DNA from 3 places in the Priestia sp. RMT2NF4 genome. Region 1 is predicted to be linked to each of the others. Evidence: predicted binding sites of a transcription regulator. Region 1 holds the regulator's gene; each other region holds the start of a gene.
The links. The regulator Rex, encoded in region 1, represses fermentation and respiration genes when NADH is low (regulators of the CRP and FNR family bind a similar motif). The targets are predictions, from matches to a motif close to TTGTGAAATATTTCACAA.
Positions count from the first base shown of each region.

Region 1 (3,283 bases):
CGTTCCTTATTGTCGTTACGTCTGTTATTGGACCAATACTAGAAGAGATTATTTTCCGAAAGATTATTTTTGGTTCTCTTCACAAACGATACAATTTCTTTATCTCTGCATTTATTAGTTCCCTTATTTTCGCTGCGGTACACTGGGATTTTAAACATTTACTTGTGTATACAGCTATGGGATTTGTATTTGCATTCCTTTATGCAAGGACGAGACTAATTGTTGTACCTATTATTGCTCATGTTTTGATGAATACAATCGTTATTTTATCTCAAACTATTTTTGCAGATAAAATTATAGAAATGCAAAAACAAGCAGAACAAATGCAGTTCATTTTTGGAGGCATGTTTTTATGAAGAATATCCCTTTAACACGAGGGTTTATTTATATTATTATGGGGATTTTATTCACCTACTTGGCAATTCAAAATGCCCAGGAAACCGTCTGGAATTTCCCCACAATCTTATTTGCACTCGTAGCCGCATTCGATTTCAGGTTTGCGGTTCGCATCTTTATCTTGCACTACAAAATTAAAAAATTGCAGCAGCAATATAAAAATCAAGATGATTCATCCAAATAAAAAAACCACTGTTTCAGTGGTTTTTTTTACATACTAACATCTTCTCTTTCTTGCTCTGCCCTTGCCTTTAACACTTTGCGATACGAAATGCGGGAAATAATGATGCTGATTTCATACAAAATTAAGAGCGGCACTGTCACCATCATGTGCGAGAGCAATTCCGGTGGTGTAATAAGTGCGGCAATAACTAGCAGTACGAAATAGGCATATTTTCGAATTTGAGATAAAAACATAGGCGTTATAATTCCTAAACGCGTCAAAAACATAACGACGACAGGAAGCTGAAACAACAAGCCAAAAGGCAGTGTGAGCTGCATTAAAAAAGAAAAGTATTCATTAATGCCAATCACTTGGTTTACATTCAGCTCATCAGAAACGCGCGTCATAAAATCAACGACAAATGGAAACAACACAAAATAAGAAAAAGAGACACCGCCGATAAAGAGAAAAATGGAAACAGGAATATATCCAAGCGTTACCTTACGCTCTTTTTCATATAAACCAGGACTAATAAATGCCCAAAGTTGATACAGTGCAACAGGAGCTGCAAGTACACAGCCGATAATAACAGCAAATTGCATATAAATCTTAACTGGATCTGTTAACCGAAATGCATTCATCGTTAAATTCTTTGCCTCATCAGCATGCTGTAAATAGACAATAACCTTATCCGCTATAAAAAAGCCGCCAATTGTGGCAATCACAAAGAAAAATAAAACAATTAAAATGCGTTTTCGCAGCTCTCCTATATGATCATATATTGACATTTCTTGTTCGGTCATACTATGATCACCCTTTTACTCTTTGTCATCTACTTGACGCTGTTTATCTTTTTCACGATCTTCTGATGCACCGCTAGCGGCATGCTTAAACTCTCTAAGCGTTTGGCCCACTGATCTTCCTAGCTCCGGTAACCGTTTCGGCCCAAAAATAAGCAGTGCTACAATCGCAATAATAATCCAACTGCCTGCTCCAATCCCCATATTCCCACTCTCCTTATTAATTTAGACTTAAGGAAATCGTAACACAGTCCGCCTTATTCAACAGGATAATTTTTCAAAAAGTAGACGAGCGACTGTAATTCTACAGCAAGATCAATATGATGGAGTCGAATCTCATCCGGTACGTTTAAGCGTGCAGGAGTAAAGTTTAAAATTCCTTTAATTCCGCAACTCACTAAACGATCAGTAATTTGCTGAGCAACAGTGGCAGGAACGGTTAAAATCGCTACTGAGATGTCATCACTCATATAATCTTCCAATTGGTCAAGATGATAGACCGGCACGTCGCCTACTTTCGTACCTACTTTATCTTCTATCACATCAAAAGCGCACTCAATTTTGGTGTTATTATTTTTAATAAAATTATAATTTAAAAAGGCCGTTCCTAGATTCCCTACGCCAATCAGTGCTACTTTCGTTACTTCATCTTGGTCTAACGTTTTACGGAAAAATGTAAGTAAATAATTCACATTGTAGCCGTATCCCTTTTTTCCTAATGCACCAAAGTAAGAAAAGTCCCGACGAATAGTAGCAGAATCCACTTTCACTGCCTCACTTAACTCCGCTGACGACACACGCTGTTTACCAGAAGCATGCAAATTTTTCAAAAAACGATAATAAAGCGGCAATCGCTTAGCCGTTGCTTGTGGTATTTTTAATTGTTCAGTGTTCACGTTGTACCCCCTCAGTTCATGTATGTCATTACTAACATTTTCAAGTAATATTGCATTACCTTTCACAAAGCATCAACCGCTTTGAGGTAGCGCTTCCAATTCTCTCTCTTTTCTCTTGTTTTATATATACTCCGCTTCACACCTCGACGGCTTTTGTCTATTCAGCACTCCTTAAAGTCGGTATGTAGAACGAAGCAATTAGCCCTTCAAAGGATCGGTTTGTTAGTCATGACGGATTTTTTTTACATCCATCATAGATAAGTTCAGAGATGCACTTATCTCTTATTTTAACATAGTATCCTGTATAAAATGTGCAGGTAAAATCATTTTATTTCATGAATCAAAACATTCGCTTCATCATTTGTCCTTGTCCCTCTACAAATTACAAACGCTTGTAGGAAGAACTTGTAGTTAAAAATATGTTAAAATACACTATGGATATACTACTAGAGGTGAAAAAATGATTATTCTACAATTGAACGGTATTACAAAATACTATGGGGCAGAACCCATTTTATCGAATATAAAGTTAGAAGTACAATCAAAAGACCGCATTGCCCTAGTGGGACGAAACGGTGCTGGTAAATCAACTTTATTAAAAATTATTGCTGAGCAGCTTTCCTATGACAGCGGAGAAATTATTAAACCTAAGGGTGTTTCCATTGATTATATGGGACAAGATACAGTTCTTGAGTCAACACTCTCCATATGGGAAGAAATGATGACTGTCTTTGCTCCATTAAAGAAGATGGAAAAAGAATTACGTACGCTTGAAACGAAGATGGGTGATCCAGACATTTTTAATGATTCAGTTCAATACGAAAAACTAACCAAAGAGTATGATCAGCTTCAAGTAACGTTTAAAGATTTAGGCGGCTATCAATATGAAGCGGATACACGATCTATTCTTCACGGTTTCCGTTTTTCAAACTTTGACTACAGCACCCCTATTTCCTCCTTAAGCGGTGGACAAAAAACGCGCCTGGCTCTTGCAAAACTGCTTTTAACAAAGCCTGATTTGCTTATTC
Region 1 covers NZ_JBLQZO010000018.1:10,978-14,260, forward strand. Annotated here, with positions in the region: gene ACMX9J_RS27235 (CPBP family intramembrane glutamic endopeptidase) at 1-356, shown strand, start outside; gene ACMX9J_RS27240 (YdiK family protein) at 353-580, shown strand; gene tatC (twin-arginine translocase subunit TatC) at 607-1,362, opposite strand; gene tatA (twin-arginine translocase TatA/TatE family subunit) at 1,378-1,563, opposite strand; gene ACMX9J_RS27255 (redox-sensing transcriptional repressor Rex) at 1,617-2,255, opposite strand; gene ACMX9J_RS27260 (ABC-F family ATP-binding cassette domain-containing protein) at 2,716-3,283, shown strand, end outside.

Region 2 (3,283 bases), on a different contig from region 1:
GAGACCTTCTTGTTGCTCTTATTACATTAAAATATACACAATCAAACTCTGTTTGCTTCACATTAGATGGCCAAACAATTGGAATTGGTGCTGGACAACAGTCTCGTATTCATTGTACAAGGTTGGCAGCTGAAAAAGCTGATAACTGGTGGTTAAGACAGCATCCAAGGGCCCTTAACATGAAGTTCAAAGAAGGCATTTCTCGTGTAGAAGTGAATAATGCCATTGATGGATGGCTGAATGATGATATTACTGAGGTAGAAAATGAACAATGGAAACGGTGTTTTGAAGAGGTCCCTGCTAGGCTAAGTAAGAGTGAAAAACAAGAATGGCTAAAAGGATTAAAAGGCGTTTCCTATGCATCCGATGCTTTTCTACCTTTCCGTGATAATATAGATCGTGCAGCTCAAAGTGGCGTTAAATATGTGATTCAAACAGGAAATTCTTTACGAGATGAACAAGTTACACAGGCAGCAAATGAATATGGAATGATCATGGCACATTCAGGTATACGTGTATTCCATCATTGAGCTATGAATTAAATATAATTAGCCCAAAAGAGCCAAGACTTATAAAGGGACTGGCTCTTTTGAACTGTTTTCGATACATGTGATTATGGTAACTACCTTTTATATCATATACATATAATTATCTTTCTTATGAAACGAGGTTATTATGGGTGTCTTTAATTTAATTCAGCTAATTTTCTCAAACGTTCTTTGTCTCTAATAATGTAGCCTCGCGATTGCTTTTCAATAATATTTGATTTACATAGTTGGGCTAGTACATGGAGTAGATGGCGATATGATACACCCAAGTATTCGCATACTTCAGTATGTTTTTCTTTATAAAAGTTATCATCAGCCGACAATATTATAAAGGCAGCAAGGCGATTCTCAAGTGGATAGGCCTGATTTTGTGTATACTTTGCTGAAATTCTAGTTGCTTTCTCGCTTAAAAAACTGCATAAATATCTGAGAAATATAACATCTGTTAAGAGCTTATTTTTACAGGTATCAATAGGAATAGCCAAACAGATGGTTTTTGTGACAGTTTGTATGGCTTTAGAATATCGTTGTGAATTTAATAGTTCCACTTCCCCCATAAATGTTGGAGCTTGTAAAAAATTAATTAAGGACACTTTCCCATTCTCGTGTGTAACATAGAGTTTTGCCTTACCTTCAACAAGATAATAAATATATTGAGGATAAGAGCCTTCCTTATAAATAAATTCACCACGTTCAAATTCGCAGACCTGAATAAATGGAGCAATTGGAAAGGAAAAAAGTGATTGAATAGAGTATTTCTCGATATAGTGATTTTGCATAGGGTTGTTTAAGAATTTCATTTTTTCTCCTACTATTATAAAAAATATGAGATATCTCACATTATTTTATGTTTTTACATGCTATGATGCAATAAAAGTTGATAGATCAATAGGGAGTTGTTTCATAAAGATGATCAAACAAGATGGATATTGGAATGAAGTAGCTAATAAAAAAGAATTTACTACGCCTTTTCAACCTGAATTATTCCTAACACATGTTAGTAACAATGCTGCCATATTGGATTATGGTTGTGGGTATGGACGGACTTTATTGGAATTAAGAAGTTACGATTATAACCATTTACATGGTGTAGACTTTTCGGAAGAAATGATTAAAAGAGCTAAGTCTCATGACTCAGAAATCGATTTTCAAGTAATTCAAAGTGGGAACCTTCCTTTTTCTAAGAATTCTTTGGATGCTGTTTTACTTTTTGCAGTTTTAACATGTGTGTATAAAGATGAGGAACAGAATGCTATTTTAAATGAGATTAAACGAGTACTAAAACCAGGAGGTATTATCTACATCAATGACTTTTTACTGAATAGTGATGAAAGAAATAAATTACGTTATGAAAAGGGAGTCACTAAGTATCATACATATGGGGTTTTTGAATTACCAGATGGGGCCATTTTACGTCATCATAGCGAAGAACGTGTGAAAGAATGGGTAGATCAATTTGAAACCTTAGAATACAAGAAATTAGAATATACAACTATGAATGGAAATCGTTCAAATGGTTTAGTGTATATGGGAAAATTAAATTGAATTTATTAGAGATAAAAGTATAAAGGAGAAATTGTATTGGATAGATGTCTTACAGCGTCTTAATCAATTTACGCCATAAAAAGGAGAAAGTGCATTCTGAATTGGAGATGTTTATCTAGAGGATAGAAAAAACTTTTCAGAAGAGACCTTCACTCTTATTGAGTGAAGGCCTCTTTTTGACGAGTTTCTTCTATAAATTCTTTTATTTTCTGTTTTTTCTAAGTGAAGAGAGTCCTATAAGGGCTGCTCCAAATGTAATTATAATTGCAACGGCAAGGATTCCCAAGGACACAACTTTGTTAGGAATATACCTAGCAAAAGTCGATAAAGGTGTCCCTAAAATTCCTAACCAGACTAAAGTTATTAGCTTAGAAAAACACCTTGAAATTCCACATAATCACCATCATAGATAATATCAAGCAGATTGTTGCAGGAATAATCATCTTAATAGGTTGATGAGCTCGAAAAATATGGGCATGTATGGCACCTATCATGAGAATTACAAACAATACGCCAGATACAAAAACCAAGTATGGATTCCAAATACCGCCAATCATTCCTATTGCTCCAATAAGTTCCACAATTCCAATTACAGACATTAACCATAATGGATATTGATAGTACTGCCAATGTTCAACCTGAAATGGTATACGAAAAAGTTTTATAAAACCTCCTACTAAAATAAAAACGGCTAAAATCGCTTGCATAATAATCATCATCTAAACTTACTCCTTTTAAAAATCCTTTTGGGTAACATCCTCATGGATAATAAGTTGGGTATATATCCCGCATGGTGTTCTATCATTAATTTAATAAAAAGCCATGAAGTGAAGATTATATATGTTGTATACAAAGTTAGTTACCATAACAGGAATTATAAAAAACAAAAACAAGACGCACCGATTAAGGATTTTATGAATCTTCCCTGTGAATATAACAATAATATAAATGCCACTATGTCGAATAACTATAGTTAGTTTGAGACTTCTTCAAAGGTTCTAACTGGAAAAGTTCCAAAGCCTTTGATTGTTGGAGCAACAGCATAAATAAAAAGTTTTCAGTTGAAATTTCTTATAAGTTGCATAAATGTTTAATGATTAGAATTTCTCGCGCCAATAAAGTTGTATGTACAGGACAATCTTTACCTGACGTATTATCTATATTTACAGAATCAATTCCAACTAAAAAAG
Region 2 covers NZ_JBLQZO010000007.1:32,489-35,771, forward strand. Annotated here, with positions in the region: gene ACMX9J_RS22565 (phosphoribosylaminoimidazolecarboxamide formyltransferase) at 1-530, shown strand, start outside; gene yeiL (transcriptional regulator YeiL) at 686-1,348, opposite strand; gene ACMX9J_RS22575 (class I SAM-dependent methyltransferase) at 1,458-2,093, shown strand; gene ACMX9J_RS22580 (DoxX family protein) at 2,462-2,812, opposite strand; gene ACMX9J_RS22585 (cyclase family protein) at 3,165-3,283, opposite strand, start outside.
Region 2: the regulator Rex is predicted to act here: its motif matches at 1,372-1,389, upstream of yeiL (transcriptional regulator YeiL).

Region 3 (3,283 bases), on a different contig from region 1:
GAACCAATAATGACTCCTTTTTCGTTCATCACGTTAATGTTGCAATCAATAATCTCCATTGTTCTACCGACAATTTTCTGAGCTAATTCTTTTGTTACATATCTCAAGCCTGCTCCTCTCTTTCTTTACATTCCCATCTTTTTAGTTTCTTTATCAAAGTAGAATGATCGATACCTAATTCTTTCGCTGCCTGCCGGAGTGATGAACAATGTTGAATAGTTTCTTTAACGAGTCGCTGTTCAAACTGCTCCACTTTCTTTTTTAGAGGTAAATAATCACATTTTTCATCTTCATGATAAGTATGAAAAGGTAAATGATGGGCTTCAATTGTTTCTCCAGGAACAGACACAATCATATTCTCCACCATATTTCGAAGCTCTCTTACATTCCCTGGCCATTGGTAAGCTTCTAATACTTGCTTCGCTTTATTTGATATGCGCTTTTGGACGTAATACAAGCTGCAAAAGTAGGAAACATAATGATCAACCAGTAAACTGATATCCTCTTTACGTTGAGATAGAGGCGGAAGGCTGATTTCGACTACCTTTAAACGGTAGTATAAATCTTCACGAAACCTCCCCTTTTTAATAAGCTCTCCTAGATGTTGATTTGTTGCCGAAATGATTCGTATATCGATACTTTTTGTTTTAGTTCCTCCAATTTTCTGTACCTGCTTTTCCTGTAACACTCGAAGCAATTTCACTTGCAAGGAAATCGGCATTTCACCAATTTCATCAAGCATCAAGGTTCCGCCATCAGCGAGTTCTAACAGTCCTATTTTCCCTTCTGTTCGAGCGCCAGTAAAAGCTCCCTTTTCATAGCCGAACAACTCCGATTCTAGCAACGGCTCAGGAATGGCTCCGCAGTTCACTTTAATAAATGGCTGATTGTTTCTATCGCTTGAATCGTGAATAAGGTTAGCGACTACTTCTTTTCCGGATCCTGAGGGACCTGATAGAAGAATACTTGTAGGAAACGGAGCTACTTGTTTGGCTTGCTGATAAACCAAGTTCATCCTATTGCTTTGAAACACTAGGGGCTGTTCCGACCCATTCACGTTTACAGCGTATTTATTTGCATTCATATGCGAAAACTCTTGTACCTTTAACAGCTCTTTTTTAACTGCGTTTAACTGTGTAATATCCTGTACAGTGGTCACAACGAGCTCTATTTCACCTTGTTTGTTAAACACTGGATTTCCTGTTACCATAACGTCTCTTTCGCTTGAAATGGTTTGCATAATAGAGCGCTGCTGTTTTTCTACTAACACAAGTAGGGAAACAGATTGATCAATATATCCTTCATCGATAACGGTTTGCATATGCTTTCCTAATACGTCTCGTTTATTTGTTCCTGTGATTTTTTCATAAGCTTCATTTACATATATCGTTATTCCCTTTTTATTTACTACATATATTCCGTCCGTAGAGAATTCAATGATGGCCTGTAACGTTTCCTTCGTCAAATCTTTTTTCCCTTTAAAAGAAGTCATTGTTTCGCATTCCTTTCTTATGGTGAATTTCCGCCAACATATGGTGAAACTTTTCACCACTAACCATTCAATGCACAATAGCCTTTTTCCTTCTAAAAGCGGTGAATTTTTTCCGCGCTTGGTTATAAGAACCAAGGAAAACTGCGCTAATATTTACTTTTCAAATACTGGCATAAAAATTGCAGTCTAGTATGTTGAAAGAATAGGAAAGAGTCTATCCATTTTAAAAAGGATTATTCTCTCCAGCATATAGGGTAAATGTAGTATAAAGTCATTTTGAAAACGCAAACAAAAATTCAACTACGTTTAGGAGGCTATTATATGTGTAATATTATCAAACCTAACCCAAAGCTTTATGTGATGGACAACGGCTCGATGCAAATGGATAAAAACTGGATGCTTGCAATGCATAACCCAGCAACTGTTAAGAACCCTCATGCACCTACGGAATTTGTAGAGCTTCCAATTTATACTGTATTAATTGATCATCCTGAAGGGAAAATTCTGTTTGATACAGCCTGCAACCCTGAATCAATGGGACCACAAGGGCGTTGGACTGAAGCAACTCAACAAATGTTTCCTTACTCCGCTACAGAAGAATGTTATTTACCAAATCGATTAGAACAATTAGGGGTTGACCCTAAAGAAATTAAATTTGTTGTTGCCTCCCACCTTCATCTTGATCATGCCGGCTGCTTAGAATTGTTCACTAACGCCACTGTTATCGTTCATGAAGATGAGTTAAACGGCACTCTTCAGTCTTATGCACGCAATCAAAAAGAAGGTGCTTACATTTGGGCTGACATTGACGCCTGGATAAAAAATGACCTTCGTTGGAAAACGATTAAACGAAACGAAGATACCATCAAACTGGCAGAAGGAATTAATGTCTTGAATTTTGGAAGCGGACATGCTTGGGGTATGCTTGGTCTTCATGTTCATTTGCCTGAAACAGGTGGCATTATCTTAGCATCCGATACAATCTATACAGCTGAGAGCTATGGTCCTCCTGTTAAACCACCCGGTATTATCTACGACTCTCTTGGATATGCAAACACGGTTGAACGTATACGCCGTCTAGCCTATGAAACTAATTCGCAAGTTTGGTTTGGTCACGATGCAAATCAATTTCAGCAGTTCCGCAAATCTACTGAAGGTTATTACGAATGAAATCAAGCAGATGCTTAATATAAAAAAATTTTCTATAAATCGGAGGGCAAACAAATGACCATTTCAAAACTAGTTTTCACCCCTCTCAGCTACACAGGATGGGGATCACTTCAGCAACTGCTTCCCGAAGTAAAAAAATATGACCCAGCTCATATTTTAATCGTCACAGATCCCGTGTTAAAAGACATTGGACTTGTAGATAAAGTGAGTGCTCCTCTTATCCAAAATGGATACGAAGTAGATGTATATGCAGATACGGCACCAGAGCCGCCCTTAGCGCTTGGTGAAAAACTCGTATCTTACGCAAAAAGCCGAAAATTTGATTTAGTCATTGGAGTTGGCGGCGGCAGCGCATTAGATTTAGCAAAACTTACGGCCGTTTTAGCCGTTCATGACGGAGCTGTAGAAGAATATTTGAACTTAACTGGCACGAAACAAATTACGGAAAAAGGGCTTCCAAAAATTTTAATTCCTACGACCTCCGGCACGGGCTCAGAAGTAACGAATATTTCTGTATTATCTCTTGAAAGCAGCAAAGACGTCGTGACCCACGACCATTTGCTTGCAGACGCCGCCATTGTAGATCCCGAGCTTACGCTGAGCGTTCCTTCTAAAGTAACG
Region 3 covers NZ_JBLQZO010000001.1:969,691-972,973, forward strand. Annotated here, with positions in the region: gene ACMX9J_RS04905 (sugar diacid recognition domain-containing protein) at 1-107, opposite strand, end outside; gene ACMX9J_RS04910 (sigma-54 interaction domain-containing protein) at 104-1,492, opposite strand; gene ahlS (AhlS family quorum-quenching N-acyl homoserine lactonase) at 1,814-2,662, shown strand; gene ACMX9J_RS04920 (iron-containing alcohol dehydrogenase) at 2,717-3,283, shown strand, end outside.
Region 3: the regulator Rex is predicted to act here: its motif matches at 1,534-1,551, upstream of ahlS (AhlS family quorum-quenching N-acyl homoserine lactonase).